DNA from 4 places in the Micromonospora sp. NPDC051196 genome. Region 3 is predicted to be linked to each of the others. Evidence: riboswitches for the same ligand, from Rfam matches in the RefSeq annotation. Region 3 holds a riboswitch; each other region holds the start of a gene.
What was found. A riboswitch is a leader RNA that binds a small molecule or an ion and turns the genes downstream of it on or off. The one in region 3 is predicted to bind cyclic di-AMP.
Positions count from the first base shown of each region.

Region 1 (4,203 bases), on a different contig from region 3:
CCTGCTCGGCGAGGTCGAGGGCACCGTCGGGGTGATCACTCCGGTGCCCCGACGGGACGAGGTGTCGGGCTGGCTCGGCGGCCTCGGTGGCGAACGTCTTCAGGTGGTGACCAGCCTGGAGGCCAAGGGCATGGAGTACGACGGGGTGGTGCTTGTCGCGCCGAGTGAGATCCGCGCCGTGCCCGACTCCGGCGTGCGTACGCTCTACGTCGCGTTGTCCCGGGCCACGCAACGGCTGACCACGGTCGACGTGGCCGACGAGCCGCCCACGAAAACATAGCGATGTTGGCATAGTTCTGACTCCGACCGGCCGGACGGCGGATGGTGACTGCGTGGGCGCGGGTCATGACCATCAGGCTGCGGTGTCACACGCCGCACACCGCCATTTCGGCCGACTCCAGGCGGCGTTCGTACTGCTCAGCGTCCTGATGGTGGTCGAGGCGGTGACAGCGCTCCGCACCGGCTCGTTGGCTCTGCTCTCCGACGCCGGGCACATGTTCACCGACGTGCTGGGCATCGGGATGGCCCTCGCGGCCGTCGCGGCGACCCGCCGGGCCCGCAGCGACCCACAGCGCACCTTCGGGCTCTACCGCCTGGAGGTGCTGGCCGCGCTGGCCAACGCCGTCCTGCTCTCCGGTGTCGCGGTGTACGTGCTGGTCGAGGCGGTCCGGCGATTCGGCGATCCACCCGAGGTGCTGGCCGGCCCGGTGCTGGTCGTGGCGGTGCTCGGCCTGCTCGCCAACGTCGTCGCGTTCGCGCTGTTGCGTCCCGGCGCCCAGGAGAGCATCAACCTGCGCGGGGCGTACCTGGAGGTGCTGGGCGACCTGCTCGGCTCACTGGGCGTGATCGGGGCGGCGACGCTGATCGCGCTGACCGACTGGTGGTGGGCGGATCCGCTGGTGGCGGTCGCGATCGGCCTGTTCATCCTGCCTCGGACCTGGCGTCTGGGCCGGGCGGCGCTGCGCATCCTGGTGCAGGCGGCCCCGGAACACCTTCAGGTGACCGCCGTGCACGACCGCCTGGCCTCGGTGCCCGGCGTTGCCGGCGTCCACGACCTGCACGTGTGGACGCTCACCTCCGGCATGGACGTCGCCTCGGCCCACCTGACCATGACACCCGGCGCCGATGTGGGCGGGGTGCTGGCAGCGGCCCGCGCGGCCCTGCGGGAGGAGTTCCACATCGAGCACGCCACCTTGCAGATCGAACCGGGGGTCTGCGGTGCGGTCGAGTGGTGATGAGACCAGAGCTCGACCAAAGGCCGGAATTGATAGCTTATGTCTGATTCACTGGTCACCAGGCGAACACCAGGAGTCACACCGGCTGCACAGGTCACAGCAGCCCCGGTAGGCTCGGACCCGGCCTCCGCCAGGCGGCACTCTCCGGTGCCGGCGGCGGCCGCCGCCTAATCGCCCGTCAGGGCGAGCCGGGGAACCATGTTCCTGGGGTGCATCCGCGCACGCGCGGTAGGGATCTTCCGTCCCGAACCCGTCAGCTAACCCGGTCGGCGGCTGACGGAAGGACATGTGCATGCCAGCAGTGGCAACCGTGAGACCGGCCGCCCGAACGGCGGCCCTGATCTGCGCGGCGCTCGCCCTCGCAGTGGGTGTCGCGCTCGTTCCCGGCCCGGCCGCGGCGCACGGGTTACGTACGGCAGCTCCCAGCGATGTCGGCGACGAGGGCGGTACCCCGGCGCTGCGCGCCCAGTTGGAAGCGGCCAGCAAGGGTTACCTCGACGCCAAGGTCGCGCTGGACCGTTCGGTCACCCGGCAGAAGCAACTGGCCGGACAGCTCACCGCCACCGAAAGCCAGCTCGCCGAGCGCGGCACCAAGGTCGCCGAGATCGCCGCGCAGGCGTACCGCACCGGGCGGCTCGGCGCCGCGTCGGCGCTGCTCAACAGCAGCTCACCGGCCGGCTTCATGGACCGGGCGGCGGCGCTGGACGCGGTGGCCGCCAACGAGGAGCGCGCCCTCGGTGAGCTGCGGGCCACCCGTGACGAGGTCCGCAGGACCAAGCAGGCCCTGGACGTGGAGGTCCAGGAGCAGCGCAAGCAGGTGGCGGTGATGGCCAAGCGCAAGGAGCAGGCCGAGCGGGCGGTGACCGTGGCCAACGAGCGGGCCCAGGCTGCCGAACGCGCCAACCGCGCCCCGACCCGTAGCGGCGGTTCCAGCCCGACGGCCAAGCCCGCGCCCCGCAACTCGGACGGCTCGTGGCCGGCCGAGTCGTGCAGCGTCAACGACCCGACCCCGGCCAACGGCTGCATCACCCCGCGTACGCTGCACGCGCTCAAGCAGGCCAAGGCGGCCGGCTTCACCAGGTACGTCTCCTGCTACCGCTCGGGCGGCTCCGGCGAACACCCCAAGGGCCGCGCCTGCGACTTCGCGGCACAGAAGAACGGCTTCGGTGGGGTCGCCACGGGCGGTGACCGGACGTACGGCAACAACCTGGCGGCGTACTTCGTCAACAACGCCGACCGGCTCGCCGTGCTCTACGTGATCTGGTACAAGCAGATCTGGCTGCCCAGCAGCGGCTGGAAGTCCTACAGCGGCGGTCGCGGCGATCCGTCCAGCGACCACACCAACCACGTCCATCTGTCGGTGTACTGACCGCTCATCGACGACGCCGGGTGGGCACCTTCGGGTGGCCCGCCCGGCGTCGTTGCTCGTGCCCCCGGCGCCGAAGGAAGTCAGTTCGCTCACCCGTCGACGCGCGCGAATCCGCCACCTTGGTTACCGTCATAGACGGAAGCGGACATTTCGCCACGAGGGGGAGGAACAAGCATGAGCCAGGGCATCGAACGGCTCACCCGATCCGGCACCTGCGGGTGGCTCCGGTGAGCGGGCACGTCATGGTCTTCGCGCCCACGCCGTTGCTGACCGTCACCGTCGACCAGCCCAGCGACGCACCGGAGTTGCACCTGCACCCGGGCGGGCAGGGCGTCTGGCAGGCCCGGATGGTGCTGTCGCTCGGCGTCGACGTGGTGCTCTGCACCGCGCTCGGTGGCGAGGTCGGGCAGGTCCTGGAGCCGCTGCTGGTCAGCGAGGGAGTGGACCTCAAGATCGTGGCCCGCGACTCCGGCGGCAGCGGCGGGTACGTGCACGACCGCCGGGAAGGCACCCGGCGGGAGGTCGTCGACGTGCCCGGTCAGCCGCTGAGCCGGCACGAGCTGGACGAGTTGTACAACCTCTCGCTCAGCGAAGGGCTGCGCGCGGCGGTGTGCGTGCTGAGCGGCCCGAACGACCCGTCACTGGTGCCCGCCGACCTGTACCGCCGCTTCGCCGCCGACCTGCGCGCCAACGGCAGCCAGGTGGTGGTCGACCTCAGCGGCGAACACCTGACGGCCGTCCTGGACAGCGGCGTGTTCTTCCTCAAGGTCAGCCACGAGGAGCTGATCGCGGACGGTCGGGCCGCCGGCGACGAGGAGGAGCAGCTCACCCGCGCCATCTACGACCTGCACACCGCCGGCGCGGAGAACGTGGTGGTCAGCCGGGCCGAGAAACCGGCGCTGGCCCTGGTCGACGGCGAGGTGTTCGAGGTACGGATGCCCCGGCTGGAAGCGGCCGACCCGCGCGGAGCGGGCGACTCGATGACCGCCGGGGTGGCCGCCGTGGTGGCCCAGGGCGGCGACGTGCGCACGGCGATCCGCACCGGCGCGGCGGCCGGCGCGCTGAACGTCACCCGTCACGGGCTGGGCACCGGACGGCTCGACTCGATCACCGGTCTGGTCGACCGGGTGCAGTTGGAGCCGGCGAGCAACCGGCCGCAGTACCGCACGACCCCCGACGAACTGGCCCACCGGGCGGGCGGCCGATGACACTGCGGGTAGTGATCACCAACGACGACGGGATCGGTGCCCCCGGCATCCACGCGCTGGCCCGGGCCGCCGTCGAACGGGGTATGGACGTGGTGGTGGCCGCACCGTTGGAGGAGGCCAGCGGCACCAGCGCCGCGATGAGCGCGATAGAGCAGGACGGTCGGGTAGTGGTCCACGAGCACCCGCTGCCGGAACTGGACGGGACGCCCGCGTTCGCGGTCGGCGGGTCTCCCGGCTTCATCGCACTCATCGCCGTGCACGGCGCGTTCGGGCCCCCACCGCAGGTGCTGCTGTCCGGAATCAATCGGGGTGCCAACGCCGGCCGTGCGGTGCTGCACTCGGGCACCGTGGGCGCGGCGTTCACCGCCGCCGCGAACGGCTGCCCGGCGAT
Region 1 covers NZ_JBFBAY010000011.1:24,362-28,564, reverse strand. Annotated here, with positions in the region: gene AB0M35_RS20865 (UvrD-helicase domain-containing protein) at 1-280, shown strand, start outside; gene AB0M35_RS20860 (cation diffusion facilitator family transporter) at 333-1,235, shown strand; cyclic di-AMP (ydaO/yuaA leader) riboswitch at 1,390-1,523, shown strand; gene AB0M35_RS20855 (hypothetical protein) at 1,528-2,604, shown strand; gene AB0M35_RS20850 (PfkB family carbohydrate kinase) at 2,832-3,812, shown strand; gene AB0M35_RS20845 (5'/3'-nucleotidase SurE) at 3,809-4,203, shown strand, end outside.
Region 1: linked by a shared signal. The riboswitch ahead of AB0M35_RS20855 (hypothetical protein) and the one ahead of AB0M35_RS23505 (hypothetical protein) in region 3 are both predicted to bind cyclic di-AMP.

Region 2 (4,203 bases), on a different contig from region 3:
CGCTTCACCATCGGCCGATCCGGACGCGCCCAGGCGGCGGTCCGAGATCGGTGACACCCAATGCCGCCGCATCGTCTTCCTTTGAGGTACCGACATGGAGAAGACCGTTCTCTACCAGTTCCTGCTTGAAGTACCCCGGGCCGCAGCCATCTGGTCGGTGTTGCTGGTGCTCGCGCTGGGCGTGCTCACCGCGCTGGTCGCCCGGCCCGAGCCGGTGCCGTCGACCGACCGTGCCCCGGAGACCCTGGACGGCGATGCCGCTGCGGCGGACCTGCGTCGCTATGCCGGCGAGGTGGCCGTGGCTGCGGCGGGCGCCGCGCAGAACGCCGGTCGCCGCCGCGCCGCGTGGCAGCGTGCCCAGGTGGAGCTCGACCGTGCCTGGGTCGCGTACGACGAGGCGGAGTCCGCCGCGCGACGGCTCGCCGCCGCCACCGGGTTGCCCAGCCCCGACACGCCCCGAACCCCCGCCGAGTACGCGGCCCGGGAACGCTGGCTGCATCGCGCCGCGATGACGGCGTACTGGCGCGGCGATCTGTCGGCCCGGCAACTCGCCGACGCGCTGGCCCACCGGGCCGGTTGGGATCCCCGACGCCACCCCGCCGAGCAGGAGATCTTCCTGGCCCGGGTGGTACGCGACGGCCGGCAGGCGGCCTACCAGACGGCTCGGCAGCAGGAGCGCGACGCCTGGCGGGCGGCCGAACTGGCCGTCGACGCGGCCCGTGCGCTGTCCACCGAGGCGTACGCTGCGGCGCAGCGGATGCGGCCGAACCTCCTGCCGGCGTCGCGTCGGGTCGTCGTCGGGCGGCCGGCCGCCGTCCTGCGCTGGCGGCCGGCCAGGGTGGGCTGAGAACAGTTGTCGGTCGGCATCTGCCGAGTAGCGTGTGTCGACAATTTCGTGACCCCGGTCACAGCGGAGCGGGAATCGGTCACCGGACCGCAGATGTCGAATGTTGGCCGCAATGTCCTGGGCATTGTCGGCGAGAGGTCCGGTTGTCGCCCGACGGTGCTCTCCTGGCCCGGAGTCCCATTGAGCGACGACAGTTCGCTGATATCCGAAAATAACTGCGCTGGATCATGTTTAGGCAGGTCAAGGTGGGGTTGGCAGGAGCCGTACCGCCCAGTAGTGTCGGCCCGTCCGGTGCGGTAACCGATCGCAAGTGGCGACGCCGCGCCGACCCGCTCAATCGTGATCTCACGAACCGGGGACCCACTGCACCACTGGGGTGAATCCGCGAGCCTCGGCCCGCGGTAGGGCGATCTTCCCGCCCGAATCCGTCAGCTAACCCGGTCGGCGGTGTCGGAAGGAGTTCCCATCCTCGTGCAGCACAATTCGATCCCCCTGATATTCCCCAGCCTCCACGGCACCGTGGTGCCTGCGCTCGCCGCTTCGTTGTTCGCGCGCTGACCCAGGCCCACCGCAGCCGCCCGATTCCGGGCGCATCTCCTGAAACGGCACGTCCGCGTACTCGGACGGTCGTCGGCCTGCGTGTGCCGACCGGACCGTCGGAGCCGGTGCGCCGTGCACCCCTCAGCCCGTGGAGGATCCCTTGAAGCACACCCTCAAGCGTCAGCTTCGTCGGCTGGCCACCGAACGCCCCTACCAGATCGTCGCCGCCTCGGCGGCGGCGCTCGTCCTGGCCACCGGCACCGGCGCCCTGGTCGCCGGGACCGACGACGCTCCGGTCGACGCGCACAACACGACCGCCGTGGCCGAGTTGCGTGACAACTCCGTGGCCTCCCGCAGCCTGGCCCGGGTCGCCACCGAGCCGAGCGGTGCCGCGTCGAGCAGTGCGGCCCCGAGCAGTGCGGCCCCGAGCAGTGCCGCCCCGAGCAGTGCGCCGCCGAGTCGCGCCGCCGCCTCGCCGTCGCCGGAGGCCGCTGCGACGGATCCGGACTTGGCCGTCGAGAAGGCCGCGCCGAAGCCGCCTGCCGAGAAGGTGCTGAAGTACGACTACCAGGCCCAGATCAACGGCTACTACTGCGGCCCGGCAGCGGTACGCAACGCGCTCAGCGCCGCGGGCATCGACCGCGACCAGGACACCCTGGCCGCCCAGCTCGGCACCACCTACGCCGGCACCAACTCGGCTCAGGACACCACCCGCGTCCTCAACGCCGTGGTCAAGGGCAGCCCGTACCGGACCACGATGATTCCGGGCGGCTCGGCGACCCCGGCCCAGATGGACCAGCTTCAGTCCGACGTCGTGGCGGCGGTCTCCGCCGGGCGCGGTGTCGTGGTGAACGTCGCCGGCAGCGCCACGGACACCGCCGGAGGCTGGCACTCCTTCCCCGGCGGCCACTACGTCGCCGTGGTCGGCTACGAGGACGAGGGCCGGATGGTGAAGATCGCCGACTCGGCCGACGCGTCGTACTACTCGTACTGGATGAGCACCATCGATCTGGCCAACTGGGCTGCCACCCGCGGCTACTCCTCCTGATTCCTGCCGCACGACACCGGGCGCCGGCCCCGTCGGGACCGGCGCCCGGTGTCGTGTCCCGGTCGCGGCTCTCGCCGAGCCGGTGCCGGCGGTGGCAGACTGCCCGACATGATCACGGAGTCGGGTGAGCGGGCCGGCCCGCCGGTGCTGTTGTTGCTGCACGGAATGGGTGCCACCGGCGACGTGTGGCTGCCCTGGGCCTCACTGCTGCGCGAGCGGTGGCCGGGGTGCTGGTTGGCCCCCGATCTGGCCGGTCACGGCGCAGCGCCCCCACTGTCGGAGTACTCGTTCGCCGCGTTCGCCGATCAGGTCGCCCCGAGCCTGAACCCCGGCGAGCGGGTGACCGTGCTGGGCCACTCGCTCGGCGGAGTGGTCGGCCTGGCGTTGGCCGCCGCGAGTCGGGCGGTCACGGTCGAAGCGGTGGTCGGGCTCGGCATCAAGGCGGTCTGGTCCCCGGCGGAACTGGCCCGCGCCGGTGATCTCGCGGCCCGCCCGGTCACCTGGTTCGACAGCCGTGACGAGGCGGCGCGACGGTACCTGCGTGTCGCCGGCCTGGCCGATCTGCTCACCCCCGACCATCCCGCCGTGGCGGCCGGGCTGCGGCAGGTGGACCGCCGGTGGCGGCTGGCGATGGACCAGGCCGCCTTCGGCGTCGGCGAGCCCGACCTGACCGCCCTGCTGGCCACGATCGACGCGCCGGTCCTGCTGGCCCGTGGCGAGCACGACCCGATGGTCTCCGACGCGCAGCTCAAGGAGTACGGGGTCCCAGTGGTGACACTGCCCGGGCTCGGCCACAACGCCCACGTCGAGAATCCGGCAGCCGTGCTGGCCCTCCTCGACGCCGTACGCTGACCGGTCGCGGTCAGGGGCGTTCGCCGTCGCCGGCCTGCTCGGGGGAGGCATGGTCGGGGGACTTGCGTAACCACAGCCACACCCCGAGCACTCCCGCCACTCCGCTGCTGATCGCGATCGCCGTCTCCGCCAATTCGGACCAGTCGTCCATGAACGGGTAGACACGCGAGAGGACCATCCCCACGAAGCAGTACAGCAGCAGAACGACGGCGACGACGCGCTGGAGAATCATGACCCTCATTGGAGCACAGCGCCGCGAGCGACTGTCGGGCAGAGTCCACTGTGTCCATGAGCCGACCGCCGCCGGGGGAGTGTCGGGCGGCGGTGTCGCTCAGATGGCGCGGGACAACGGCGCGGCGCTGGCGGCCCGGGGGGCCGGGGCGGCCCAGGAGGGATCCAGCTCGCGTCGGGCGGCCGTCAGGAACGCCTCGGCGTACGCCTCGGCCGGGAAGTCGCCCAGGTATCGGCGTCGGGTCGCCCAGCGGGCCTCGGCCAGCGGGTCGGTGTCGAGCAACCGGGTCAGCACGTCGTCCAGGTCGGCCAGGTCCCGGCGCAGCACGTAGCCGGAGGCGGCCAGTGGGAACCGTTCGAGGAACCGGTCACCGTCGACGCCGGTGTCGGTGACCGCGTACGGCTTGCCCGAGTGCAGCCAGTCGGACACCACCCCGGACACGTCGGAGATCAGGGCGTCCGCGCGGTTCACCGACTCGGCCAGGGTCAGCCCGCTCGCGGCGGCACCGAACAGGTGCTGGCGGCCGGTACGCGCCCGGTCGGCAGCGAGCAGGTCGTGCAGCCGCCCCAACTGGCGGGCCGACGTCGGATTGTGGGCGGTGTACGGGTGGGGCCGCACGATCACCGTGGCACCCCGGTCGAGCAGCCGGGACAGCAGCGCCTCGGCCATCGGCAGGGAACAGTA
Region 2 covers NZ_JBFBAY010000005.1:96,887-101,089, forward strand. Annotated here, with positions in the region: gene AB0M35_RS12755 (hypothetical protein) at 95-847, shown strand; cyclic di-AMP (ydaO/yuaA leader) riboswitch at 1,168-1,309, shown strand; gene AB0M35_RS12760 (C39 family peptidase) at 1,536-2,435, shown strand; gene AB0M35_RS12765 (alpha/beta hydrolase) at 2,544-3,287, shown strand; gene AB0M35_RS12770 (hypothetical protein) at 3,298-3,519, opposite strand; gene AB0M35_RS12775 (CDP-glycerol glycerophosphotransferase family protein) at 3,619-4,203, opposite strand, start outside.
Region 2: linked by a shared signal. The riboswitch ahead of AB0M35_RS12760 (C39 family peptidase) and the one ahead of AB0M35_RS23505 (hypothetical protein) in region 3 are both predicted to bind cyclic di-AMP.

Region 3 (4,203 bases):
TGACGCAGTGCCCGCAGGTCATGCCCTTCACCTGGTACGTCGTGGTGACCATGAAGCTCTCCTTCTCCGTGGCCCGACCGAGGGGCGGCCGACGCCTCCGCATACCCATGGGGGGTATCACAACGACGACCGTACCATACCCCCTGGGGGTAGGCTATTCTCGTGCCCATGACCACTCCCGCGCCGATCCGTGGCTACACCGCCAGCAAGGACCAACTGCTCGCCCGGCTGCGCCGCGTCGAGGGCCAGGTGCGCGGCGTCGAGAAGATGGTCGACGACGATCGCTACTGCATCGACGTGCTCACCCAGATCTCCGCCATCCAGGCCGCACTCGACAAGGTCGCCCTCGGGCTGCTCGACGGGCACGCCCGGCACTGCATGCACACCGGTGCCGCCGAGGGCCGCGCCGACGAGATGGCCACCGAGATGATGGCCGCCGTCGGCCGCCTCATGAAGCGCGGCTGAGCCCGCTTTCCCGGCACACCCCGTCGCCCACGGCCGGGCCGCGAACCGCCGACACACCCGCGCGCCCTGCGATCCGATCCCGGGCTGGCTACCATTCGCACACGATGGCCTGCCGACATCCGCGCCTCCCGGCCCGCGCCCGCCGCCGGACGCGCACCTCCACCGCCGCCGCTTCCCGGCGCCCGGCGAGGGCCGGCCCGACACTCACCGTACGCAGCGGGTCCGCCACGTTCCGGCCGCCTCGGCCGCCCACCGCGACAGTCGTACGACCGGGCTGAACCGACTCGCCCGCCGACACGTACTCCGCCCTGGAATCGTTGGGAGACTATTGAATGGGCGCCGATCACAGCCGTGCCGCTCCGCCCACCCCGCCCGGGGTGCGGCGGATCCTCATCGTGACGGTGGTCCCCCTCTTCCTCGTCACGTTGGTCGCCGCCCTGGTGCTCTGGCCTCGCGACGCCCCTCGCCCGGAGGCCGGCGACGACCTGCCCCGATACCACGGCACGGTCACCCGGGTGGTCACCGAACCCTGCCCGCCCAACCCTGCGGTTCCCGAGGGCACCCCGACGACGGCCGGTGGACCGTGCGGCACCGTCACGGTACGGATACAGGACGGCCCGGACGCCGGCCAGGACGTCGACACGCCCATTCCGGCCGGGCCGGGCGCACCTTCGGTCAGCGTCGACGACGACGTCATCCTGGTCTCGCTGATCGATCCGGAGGATCCCTCGATCAGCACCTACAACATCGCCGAGCACCAGCGTGGCATGCCACTGATCTGGCTGGGGGTGCTCTTCGCCGCCGCCATCGTGGCCTTCGGGCGGCTGCGCGGGCTGGCTGCCCTGGCCGGCTTGGCGGCCAGTTTCGCCATCCTGCTCACCTTCGTGCTGCCGGGCATCAGCGCCGGCCAGCCGCCGTTGGTGGTCGCCATCGTCGGCGCCGCGTTGATCATGTTCGTGGTGCTGTACCTGACGCACGGGGTGTCCGCGCAGACCTCGGTCGCCGTACTCGGCACCCTCGGCGCCCTGGTGCTCACCGGGCTGCTCGGCCTGGCCGCGACCAACGCGACTCACCTGACGGGTTTCGGCAGCGAGGACGCCACCACCCTGTCGATGTTCCGGGCCGACGTCGACCTGCACGGTCTGCTGCTGGCCGGCATCATCATCGGATCACTGGGCGTCCTCGACGACGTCACGGTGACCCAGGCCGCGGCGGTCACCGAGTTGGCCCACGCCAACCCGAACCTGTCCCGCCGCGAGTTGTACCGCTCGGCGACCCGGGTGGGACGGGCACACATCGCCTCGGTGGTGAACACCATCGTCCTGGCGTACGCCGGCGCGTCGCTGCCCCTGCTGCTCCTGCTCACCGCCGACTCCCGCGCGCTGGGTCAGATCGTGACCAGCGAATTCCTCGCCCAGGAAATCGTCCGCAGCGTGGTGGCCACCCTCGGGCTGATCGCCGCCGTACCGCTGACCACCGCTCTGGCGACGATGGTGACCACCGCCGGACGGCAGCGCACCGGGGCGAGCGCCGCGCACGAAGCGACCGACGACGTGGCCGCCGCCCTCCCACGACCGGCTACGGACCGGTCGGAGGCGCTCCAGGCCCTCAGCACACCGCGCACCCGTAACACGCCCCCCGCCACCCGTTCGGAGTGGCCCGAACCGGACAGGAGCACCGACACCCCATGGTGACACTCCTCAACGTGAGCACATCGACCCCGACGGTCGATATGCGTGTCACTCGTCACTCAACGCGATTACGAAATGACACATCTCGCCGGGTTCGGCGCGTAGAGGCCCAGACGGACTGTCGGGTAACCTCACTGCCGGTCACCGCCGAAGGCGCGCACCGGCGCCTGCGGTGCCACCGCCCAATCGCCACCAGGCGAGCCGGGAACCCAGGTACGTGGGGTGAATCCGCGAAAGCGGTAGGGGCCACTTCCGTCCCGAACCCGTCAGCTAACCCGGTCGGCGGTCGATGGAAGGGAAGACAGTGACGGCACCCCTACGCCGCTGGTTGACACCCGTGGTGGCCGTGTTCGCCGCGTTCGCCGTCTTCGCCGGCCCCCTGCCGGCGACGGCTGCGCCCAACGCCCCGAAGCCAGCGGGCCATGACGACGATCCGCCGATGCTCAACGAGCTGATCGAGGCGACGAACCGGGACTACACCAAGGCCAAGTCGAAGCTGGAGAAGTCCAAGAAGAAGCAGCTCAAGCTCGCCGTCGAGGTCCGCCGGGCCGAGGCCGACCTGGACGCGCTCGCCCCACAGGTCGCCGAGATCGCCACCCAGTCGTACCGGACCGGTCGGGTGGGCGCGATCGCGATGCTGTTGCAGAGCAACGCCCCCGACTCGTTCATCCACCGCGCCTCCGCGCTGGACGAGTTGAACCTGGTCAACGGCAAGAAGCTGGGCGAGGTCAACGCGGTGAAGCGCCGCGCGGAGACGGCCAAGCTGGCCCTCGACGCCGAGGTACGCGAGCAGCAGAAGCTGACCAACGACATGGCCCGGAAGAAGAGCGACGCGGAGAAGTCGCTCCGGCTGGTCGGTGGCGTCGGTCTCACCGGCGGCCTGGTTTCTGCCACCTCCCCGGTCGCCCGGCCCGGCCCCAACCGGGCTTCCGACGGCGGCTGGAAGTCCGAGTCGTGCAACCAGGACGACCCGACCACGTCGGGCTGCATCACACCGCGCACCCTGCACATGTACAAGGAGGTCAAGCGGGCGGGCTTCAACCGGTTCGTCGGCTGCTACCGACCCGGTGACAAGTGGGAGCACCCCAAGGGCCGGGCGTGTGACTGGTCGTTGCAGAACAGCGGCTTCCGACCCTGGTACAACAACGACACTCGGATCTACGGCAACAACCTGGCCGCGTTCCTGGTCCGCAACGCCGACCGGTTGGGCATCTACTACGTGATCTGGAACCGGCAGATCTGGTTCCCGGCGACCGGCTGGAGTTCCTACAGCGGCCCGTCGAACCATACGGACCACGTACACGTCTCGATGCTCTAGACCGTCTCCGGTATCGCTTCGAGGGCCGTCCCGCCACTGGTGGGGCGGCCCTCGACCGTTGCGTCGGCTCGTGCCGTTCGCGGCCGGATGGTCGGAGTCAGGCGGCGGGCGTCAGGCGGCGGGCGCGACCGTGGCGACCAGGTCGGCCGGTTCCGCGGCCACCGCCCGCACCTCGCCGGCGGCCAGCCGGTACGACATGCCGACCACCGCGCAGCGCCCGGCGGAGACCTCGGCGGCCAGCGTCGTGGACGAGTTCAACATCGACGTCACGGTCTGCGCGATATGGATGTCGACGATCTGGTTCAACTCCGCCACCCCGGCGGCCTGTGCCCGGCGCAGGCTGGGCACCACGGCGTCCACCACCGCGCCCAGGTGCCCCGCGGGGGTGGCGCCGGTGGCCAGCGCCGCACGGGCCGCCTGCACGGCACCGCACGAGTCGTGCCCGAGCACCACGACCAACGGCGTACGCAGCACCGACACCGCGTACTCGACGCTGCCCAGCACCTCGGGGCCGACGGTGTGCCCGGCGGTACGGACCACGAAGAGGTCACCCAACCCGCGGTCAAAGATGATCTCGGCAGCCAGCCGGGAGTCGGAGCAGCCCACGATGACCGCGAACGGGTGCTGCTCGGCGGCGACGGCAGCGCGGCGCCCGGCGTTCTGATTGGGATGCCACAGCGTGTCGGTGACGAACCGTCGGTTGCCGGCCATCAGTTCGGCGAGCGCCCG
Region 3 covers NZ_JBFBAY010000014.1:37,805-42,007, forward strand. Annotated here, with positions in the region: gene AB0M35_RS23490 (cation transporter) at 1-52, opposite strand, end outside; gene AB0M35_RS23495 (metal-sensitive transcriptional regulator) at 169-465, shown strand; gene AB0M35_RS23500 (YibE/F family protein) at 798-2,159, shown strand; cyclic di-AMP (ydaO/yuaA leader) riboswitch at 2,326-2,457, shown strand; gene AB0M35_RS23505 (hypothetical protein) at 2,461-3,474, shown strand; gene AB0M35_RS23510 (carbonic anhydrase) at 3,586-4,203, opposite strand, start outside.

Region 4 (4,203 bases), on a different contig from region 3:
GCTCGCCCAGCAGAACGTCGAGACCCTCAACGAGGCGTTCGAGGGCCGGGAGAAGGCCAAGCGCAAGATCGTCGCAACCTGCCCGCACTGCTTCAACACCCTCGGCAACGAGTACGGCCAGCTCGGCGGCGAGTTCGAGGTGGTACACCACACCCAGTTGCTGGCGCACCTGGTCGCCACGGGCAAGCTCACCCCGGTGCAGCCGGTCGACGGTGGAGTCACCTACCACGACCCGTGTTACCTCGGGCGACACAACCGGGTCTTCACTCCGCCACGTGAGGTGCTTGGAAGTGCCTTGGGCGACGGCGAGATCACCGAGATGCCGCGTAACAGTGAGCGGTCCTTCTGCTGCGGTGCCGGTGGTGCCCGGATGTGGATGGAAGAGCGGATCGGCAAGCGGATCAACGTGGACCGGGTCGAGGAGGCCATGTCCACCGGGGCCCGGACCATCGCGGTCGGCTGTCCGTTCTGCTCGACGATGCTCACCGACGGGGTGAACGGCAAGGGCGCCGGCGAGCAGGTCGAAGTGGTCGATGTGGCGAGCGTCCTACTGCGGTCGGTCCGGCCCGAGCAGGGCCGTGGCGCCGCGGAGAGCGAGCCGGTCACCAGCAGCTGACCAGGCTTTACGGTACGAGGACGGCGGGCCGGCGTGGCCCGCCGCACCATCGTATTCAAATTGACGTGCGTGACTATAACGAAATGATCGACACCCTTTGTGTGCGACCGGTCGCGCAAACGTGAATCGACCGTTGGTCGCCTTGATTCCGCACCGCTCCTTCCCTAATGTGAGGCACCGACCGCCGTAGGTCGTCTGTCCCGCACCCAACCGCTCGCGGGACGCCCGGTGGTCGGTTGCAAAGGAGTCGCTGCCGGTGGCAACCATGCCCCTCCATCGTCATCTGCCCGGACGGTCCAGCCGTCCAGGTGGCCTGCGGAGAGCCGCTCACCGTCTGGTCGTCCTGGTGGCCGCCGCCGCGGTCGGCGCTGGCCTGCTCTCCGCCCCCGCGTACGCCGAGCCTTCGGTGGAGGAGATCGAGCGCCAGATCGACAAGCAGTGGCAGCAGCTTGAGCCCACGATCGAGCAGTACAACAAGGTGCGTTCGCAGCTGAAGGTCAACCGGAAGAAGTCGGGCGATCTGCAGAAGAAGATCCAGCCGCTGGCCCTGGAGGCCGAGCTGGCGATGAACCGGGTCGCCGACCTCGCCTCCCGGTACTACGTCAACGGGCCGTCGCAGGAACTCGGCGCGGTGCTGCTGAACGCGAAGCCGGACACGCTCGGCGAGCAGATGGCCTTCCTGGAGCGGTTGGCGTCGTACGAGCGCCAGCAGCTCGAGAGCGTGATGAAGGTCCGCAAGAAGTACGACGACCAGAAGGCCAAGCTCGACGCGCTGATCGCCGACCAGGAAACCAAGGAAAAGCAGCTGGCGGCGAAGAAGAAGCAGATCGACGCCAAGATCAAGGAACTTGAGCGGTCGCTGCCGGTGACCACGGTGAAGACCACCAACTGCCCGACCATCAACGGGGTGGTCAGCGAGGCGGCCCGGACGGCCATCAGGGTCGCCTGCGCCCAGGTCGGCAAGCCGTACGTCTGGGGGGCCACCGGCCCGAACTCGTTCGACTGCTCCGGGCTGACCCAGTACGCGTACAAGGCCGCCGGCATCTACCTGACGCACTTCACCGGGGCGCAGTGGAACGAGGGCAAGGCGATCTCCCGCTCCGACGCCCGCCCCGGCGATCTGGTCTTCTTCCGCAGTGACCTGAGTCACGTCGGCCTCTATCTGGGCAACAACCAGATGGTCCACGCACCCAGAGCGGGCAAGCCGGTCAACGTCTCCCCGATCACCACCATGCCGATCGCCGGCTTCCGCCGACCCGGCTGAGCCCTCGCACAGGAACATCACCACGGCCCCCGGTCAAGCGACCGGGGGCCGTGTTCGTTGTCGGAATTGAGCACCGAGAGTGATGGCGTGGATGTGTTGCGTATCGACAGGGGTCGTCCCTACGCTGGGCAATCGTCGGCCCGATGGCAGCTCTGCCCACCAGGGGCGGTAACGGTCCGACACCGCCGAGTCGCTTGCACGAGCCGGGGACCCAGGTACCCGGGGTGAATCCGCGATCACCGCGGTAGGGCGCCCCCTTCCCGCCCGAACCCGTCAGCTAACCCGGTAGGCGGTCTGGGAAGAAGGAGTACGGAGCCCGGTGGCACACCATGCCCCGCGGCTACCGTCACCACGGCCGGCGACGCCCGGCCCGATGACGGCTGCGCCGCGATCCCGCTGGTACCGCTGCACCACCGCACTCGCCGCCCTGTCCGCGACCGCCGTCATGGTGACCGGCGGCGCGACGGCGGCTCACGCCGAGCCGTCGGTCGACGCCATCGAGCGCCAGATCGACGCGGACTGGAACCGGCTCGAACCACTGATCGAACGACACAACGCCACCCGGCAGGACCTCGCCGGCAAGCGTCGGGAGGCCGACGCCCTGGCCGCCCGGATCGTGCCACTTCAGCAGCAGGTCGACGTCGCGATGACCCGGGTGGGTGCGCTGGCGGCGCGGGCGTACAAGGGCGGCACGGTCGGCGCCGTCAACGCCCTGTTGGGCAGCCGGTCGCCGGGCGAAGTCGTGGAGCAGATCGGACTGCTCGACCGCTACGCCCACTACCAGCAACAGGACGTACGACAGGCGAGCGAACTGCGCGACGAACTCACCGCCGCCAAGGCCGGGCTGGACCGCACCATCGGCGTGTTGACCCGCACGGAGACCGATCTTGCGGGGAAGCGGCGGCAGATCGACGCCGAAATCGACCGGTTGCAGCGGCTGCGCCTGCGGGCGTACGGCAACGGAGGCGGCGGCCCGCTACGCCCAGCGCCCTGTCCGGCGAGCTATCCGGGCGGGCCCGCTGGAGTAGCGGTGAAGTTCGCCTGCGCCCAGATCGGCAAACCGTACTCGTGGGGGGCCGAGGGGCCGAACGCGTACGACTGCTCGGGTCTGATGCTGGCCGCATGGGCGCGGGCCGGGGTGGCATTGCCGCACAACGCCGTCCGGCAGCGTCAGGTGACCGTGTCGGTGGGCCGGAGCGACCTGCGCCCGGGTGACCTGGTCTTCTACTACCGCGATCTGCACCACGTGGGCATGTACGTGGGCGGCGGCTGGGTGGTGCACGCCTCTCGCGCAGGCCAGCCGGTGAAGTTGAAACAGATGGACAGCAGCCCCATCCACAGCTTCGGCCGGCCTGGCTGAGGTGTGATCCTGGCTGAGCTGCGGTCAGCGAGTCGGCCAGGTGCGCCAGTTCTGCCAGGCCCGGCTCGGCGTCGGGCCGCGCTGGCCCTGGTAGCGGGAGCCGTAGACGGCCGATCCGTACGGGTGCTCGGCGGGCGAGGAGAGCCGGAAGATGCAGAGCTGACCGATCTTCATGCCGGGCCAGAGGGTGATCGGCAGATTCGCCACGTTGGACAGCTCCAGCGTGACGTGCCCGGAGAAGCCGGGGTCGATGAAGCCGGCGGTGGAGTGGGTGAGCAGGCCGAGTCGACCCAGGCTCGACTTGCCTTCGAGTCGACCGGCCAGCTGGTCGCCGAGGGAGATGACCTCCAGTGTGGAGGCGAGCACGAACTCACCCGGGTGCAGCACGAAGGGCTCGCCGTCGGGCACCTCCACCGGGGAGGTCAGGTCGTCCTGCCGGGTCGACGGGTCGATGTGCGTGTAGAGGTGGTTGTTGAAGACCCGGAACAACTTGTCCAGGCGTACGTCGATGCTGGACGGCTGCACCAGCGTGGGCTCGAAGGGCTCCAGCGCGAGGGTGCCCGCCTTGATCTCGGAGACCAGGTCGCGGTCGGAGAGCAGCATCGCCACACCATACCGATATGGCTGACCTGCGTGTCGCGCTACCTGGCTAGAACGTATGTTCGATAAGATGTCGGCATGGCTTCCTGGTCCGATTTCGCCGCTGACGAGCCTCGACTCGCCGACGCGATCCGCCTTCTCATGCAGCAGTACGGCCCGGGCTTCGGCTACCTGGCCACGGTCCGCGCCGACGGCGGGCCCCGGGTGCACCCGGTCTCCCCGGTGATCACCGACGACGGTCTCTACTGCTTCTTGATCGACTCACCGAAGCGGCGCGACCTGGAACGCGACGGGCGCTACGCACTGCACTCCTTCCCGCCCGAGGAGCGCGACGACGAGGCCTACGTCGCCGGTCGGGCCTGG
Region 4 covers NZ_JBFBAY010000002.1:286,776-290,978, reverse strand. Annotated here, with positions in the region: gene AB0M35_RS07165 ((Fe-S)-binding protein) at 1-616, shown strand, start outside; gene AB0M35_RS07160 (NlpC/P60 family protein) at 882-1,880, shown strand; cyclic di-AMP (ydaO/yuaA leader) riboswitch at 2,054-2,187, shown strand; gene AB0M35_RS07155 (NlpC/P60 family protein) at 2,254-3,240, shown strand; gene dcd (dCTP deaminase) at 3,265-3,843, opposite strand; gene AB0M35_RS07145 (pyridoxamine 5'-phosphate oxidase family protein) at 3,919-4,203, shown strand, end outside.
Region 4: linked by a shared signal. The riboswitch ahead of AB0M35_RS07155 (NlpC/P60 family protein) and the one ahead of AB0M35_RS23505 (hypothetical protein) in region 3 are both predicted to bind cyclic di-AMP.